DNA from 2 places in the Jeotgalibaca sp. MA1X17-3 genome. Region 1 is predicted to be linked to the other one. Evidence: a T-box and tRNA genes for the amino acid it is inferred to sense, from the RefSeq annotation. Region 1 holds a T-box; the other holds one or more tRNA genes.
The links. A T-box is a leader RNA that pairs with one kind of tRNA and senses whether it is charged. The one in region 1 lies ahead of leuS (leucine--tRNA ligase), so its partner is inferred to be a tRNA-Leu.

Region 1 (2,411 bases):
AGCACAATTAAAAGAGTGGAATAACTTGAAAACAGATATCATCCAACCAGGACAAAGTTTACGTTTGATGAATCAGGTTGCACAGGAAGAAAATACGGTAACCGTTCCTGAAAAACCAACAACGGAAAGTAAACCTGTTCAGAATCAGCCCGTACAAACAATAACATCAAAAACAGTAACGGTTGCTTCAGGTGACACTTTATACAAAATTGCTAACCAAGCAAATGTTAGTGTGGCACAATTGACTGAATGGAATCAATTGAAATCTACCATAATTTATCCAGGTCAGAAGTTAATCCTACAAGTCAACAAAGCGAATACAGGAACCACTCCTAGCAAAGAAGAGAGTATTCCAGTGAAAGACCAAGTAGTAGAAAATGTAAAACCAGCTACTTCTTCTAAAGCTTATTCCGTAAAATCAGGAGATACTCTTTATCGAATTGCTAATCAAGCGGGAGTTTCTGTTAAAGAGTTGAAAGAATGGAATCAATTGAATTCTAATATTATTTTAATTGGTCAAAAACTACAAATAGCAAAGGCAACAACTCCTATTCAAGTTGAAGAGTCAACAAGTCAGACAACTGAAAAAGTGTCTCAAACACATTCCGTTAAAAGTGGTGACACACTTTATGCTATTTCAAAACAATATGGTGTATCTATTACTCAACTAATCGAGTGGAATCACGTTACGAGTAATATGATTTACGTTGGACAACAATTACAAGTTAAATAAACAGCTAACAAAAATATTGAATTATCAAGGATACTCTGATACAATTGTGAGTACATAAATGAAATACGATGAGAAGGATCAGTAAAAGATAATGTTCTATAGAGAGTGCATGGTTGGTGTGAATGCATGAACAGAATCTTTGAACTCACCTTTCAGTTGCAATGCTGAATAGTATAGTAAGTATTGACGGATCGCCACGTTATCGGCATGAGAAGATGAATTTTTTTTCATTTCAATATAGGTGGTACCACGATTCTGTCGTCCTATAGTCCTTTCCATAGATGGAAGGACTATAGGACTTTTTTTATGTATAAAAATAAAAAAATCAACAAAAAGAATAGGAGAAATACGCATGGCTTATAATCACCGCACAGTCGAGAAAAAGTGGCAAAAATATTGGTTAGAAAATGAAACCTTTAAAACAGAGGATTCAACTGAGAGACCTAAATATTATATTTTAGACATGTTTCCATACCCATCTGGCCAAGGATTACACGTAGGACATCCTGAAGGGTATACAGCCACAGATATTCTTGCACGTACAAAAAGATCACAAGGATACAATGTTCTTCATCCAATGGGGTGGGATGCTTTCGGATTGCCTGCAGAACAATATGCATTAGATACCGGGAATGATCCAGCAGAATTTACAGAACTCAATATAAAAACGTTCGAACGACAAATTAAGTCATTAGGATTTAGTTATGATTGGTCAAGAGAAATCAATACAACGGATCCTAATTACTACAAATGGACGCAATGGATTTTTACAAAGTTATATGAAAAAGGATTAGCCTATGAAGCAGAAGTATCCGTTAACTGGTGTCCAGCATTAGGCACTGTATTGGCGAACGAAGAGGTGATTGATGGTTTAAGCGAGCGTGGTGACCACCCTGTTTACCGAAAACCAATGCGTCAGTGGATGTTGAAAATTACTGCTTATGCAGAAAGATTACTCGATGATCTTGATTTAGTTGATTGGCCAGAAAGCATTAAAGATATGCAACGGAACTGGATTGGTCGTTCAGAAGGATCAAACGTTGATTTCAAAATAAAAGACACTGATCAAACATTTACCGTGTTTACTACTCGTCCAGATACACTATTTGGTGCTACCTATGCAGTATTAGCTCCAGAATTACCGTTAGTTCAAGAAATTATATCTAGCAATCAAAAAAATGAAGTAGATGCTTACATTGAAAAGGTTTCAAAAAAGAGTGATTTAGAGCGTACAGAACTGTCTAAAGAAAAAACAGGGGTATTTACTGGAGCGTATGCAATAAACCCTGTAAACGGACAAGAAATTCCTATTTGGATTGCTGACTACGTATTGTCTACCTATGGAACAGGAGCAATCATGAGTGTACCTGCGCATGATACAAGAGACTATGAGTTCGCCAAAAAATTCGACCTAAAGATTATTCCAGTTCTAGAAGGTGGAGATGTTGAAAAAGAAGCTTATACGGAAGATGGATTACATATAAATTCTGAATTCTTAGATGGAATGGATAAAGAAACAGCTATTGACACAATCAATGATTGGTTAGTAGAAAAAGGACTTGGAAAGAAAGTTGTCACTTATCGTTTGCGTGATTGGTTATTTTCTCGTCAACGTTATTGGGGAGAGCCTATTCCAGTTATTCATTGGGAAGACGGAACTACCACTACGATTCCTGAA
Region 2 (2,411 bases), 170 kb from region 1:
GTGGGAGCTACAATTGCTACCCATACAGGGCTAGGGACGATGGGGGTCACTTTTTTAGAACAATATGAATCATAAAAAAAGAGTTGGGATAAAAGTCCCAGCTCTTTTCATTTGGTGTTTTTTGATAAAGTAACGACAATTAATTCGGGGCTATTAAATACTCTTACAGGAATAATACTATTGCCTAGTCCACGACTAATAATCAAGGAAGTATTGTTTTTAGTATGAATCCCTTCTGTTAATGAAGGGAACAAACCTTGATTAGGAGCAATGAGTCCTCCCATAAAAGGAATTCTAATTTGACCACCATGAGCATGCCCAGAAAAAACTAGATCAATTTTTTCTTTTGAATACCATTCAAATAATTCTGGTCGATGTGAAAGTAGAATGGTGAACGTGGTATCATCTTCTATTAAATTACTCAACGTATCTTCTATAGGTATTGAATCATTATGGTCCTTCCAATCTCTTTCAGTAAAAGAAGGGTCAGATAAACCTACTATACGAATTGAATCAAGATGATGATGGAATTCATCTGCTTGATTATCTAAAACAATAACCCCATTTGCTTCTAAGTTATTTTTAAGTTCATCGTATAACCCGGACCATGCCTCATGGTTTCCAGAAACATAATAGATAGGAGCAATATTAATTGCTTCCTTAATTAAATCCATTGCAATATCTAAGTTAGGGCGATTTGAATCAATTAAATCTCCAGTTATTACGATGAGATCTGGATCTATATGTTCTATTTTTGTAAGTAAACCATCTTGTTTTGTTCCAAATTCTTTATTATGAAGATCAGATAGATGTAAAATTTTAAAACCCTCAAATGCTTCTGGAATATCACTGTTTTTAAATTCTATTTCATGAGTTGTTATTGAATTATTTTGCCAATAGAAGAAAAGAATGAATCCTATTGTAAGACTTACTAGAGTGAGTAGAACCTTTTTTTTATTTTTCATATACTCGCCTACCTATTGTAAGATACGTACATTTATAAAAAAACTACTGAATGGTAGTGAAATATTCACTCCATGCAGTAGCTCTGTTTTTTTTGGAAACTTATTTATATGCGGCCAAGAGGACTTGAACCTCCACGGGATTTCTCCCACCAGCCCCTCAAGCTGGCGCGTCTGCCATTCCGCCATGACCGCAGTAACTTCTCTATTATAAAAGTAGTTTCCTTTTCTGTCAACAAAGAGTTACGTGTAGCAAGGACAAATTTATTTATAAAAAAAGGACCGAGAAAAGTCTCGATCCTTTTTTATTAGTATCCGAAATGGGTACGTTTTGGAGTAAATAATTGTGAGGTTGTTTGTGAAATAACCACTAAAATTAAAATAGTAAATCCTCCAGTTGCCAAAGCACTAGCGCTATTCAATAGGATAGAATAGATCCAAGGACTCATTCCTTCTGGTGCATATTGACCCCAAAAATAGTAACCAGCAATGGTATGCCAGAAATAACGAGCAATGGTTCCTACTACTGTAGCAACCACAATGAGGATAGAGGAACGTTTCCAATCTCTTTTTTCTACTGATTCTTGAACAGGTTTTGCCCAAAGTCCAGCAAATCCAGTAAAACCAAATGCAACAAAATATTCAATGAATCCTTGTAAAGGTGTTAGTATAGAAGCGTTCCCTACAAAGATATGTAAAATCCCCCACAAAAAACTAGCAATTAAACCAGGAACTAAACCACGACGCAAACAATATAAAACTATTACGGGAGCACCAACTGTTACAGAAAAACTAGGACCAATATTAAAAGGTACAAATGACAAGACAGTGGCAAGAGCAGCAATAATAGTCCCTTCAATCCAAATATTTAAACTTTTTGACATAAAAAAAACCTCCTTTGTTATTTGATAAAACAGACCTATAACAAAGGAGGAGAATACTTTACGTGTTCTCGACTCACACAATCCCTACGTTCGAATTAACGAAACAGGTTCCAAGGGTTAGAATTTTCATTCAATCTCAGCCAGTAACGGCACCCCTTTGTGATAAGCGTTCTATTCAATTACATACATCGTAGCATAGGCTTAAAATTAAATCAAGATAGGAAGAGGGTATTAAAAATTAGACTCCATATAAACTTTGAATGTTTTCTAATAGATGAACATGGATAAATAAGGAGTAATCAAACAATAAAACGATATCATGACCAATATTGTAAAATGAAAGGAATTGAAGCTTCATTTCAGTTATACTATACAATGGAACAAACAAGGGAAGGGGAAGATTAAATGCCAGAGATGGATTATGAATTATATATGGATACCGCAGTACTTGCTGGTAAAATTATGCTAGAGAGTAATGCAGAAACGTACCGAGTTGAAGATACGGTAACAAGAATTCTTCAGATTACAAATTTAGAAATGATTGATGCGTTGGCGTTGACAACGG

Region 2: it has a tRNA-Leu gene. The T-box ahead of leuS (leucine--tRNA ligase) is inferred to sense a tRNA for this amino acid. The anticodon was not compared.

The regions. Positions count from the first base shown of each region.
Region 1 covers NZ_CP090983.1:1,233,377-1,235,787, forward strand. Annotated here, with positions in the region: gene LZ578_RS06200 (LysM peptidoglycan-binding domain-containing protein) at 1-733, shown strand, start outside; T-box leader at 793-1,002, shown strand; partial or broken gene leuS (leucine--tRNA ligase) at 1,086-2,411, shown strand, end outside.
Region 2 covers NZ_CP090983.1:1,059,918-1,062,328, forward strand. Annotated here, with positions in the region: partial or broken gene LZ578_RS05250 (DegV family protein) at 1-75, shown strand, start outside; gene LZ578_RS05255 (metallophosphoesterase) at 108-965, opposite strand; tRNA gene LZ578_RS05260 (tRNA-Leu) at 1,075-1,157, opposite strand; gene thiT (energy-coupled thiamine transporter ThiT) at 1,271-1,846, opposite strand; TPP riboswitch at 1,911-2,013, opposite strand; gene LZ578_RS05270 (threonine/serine exporter ThrE family protein) at 2,252-2,411, shown strand, end outside.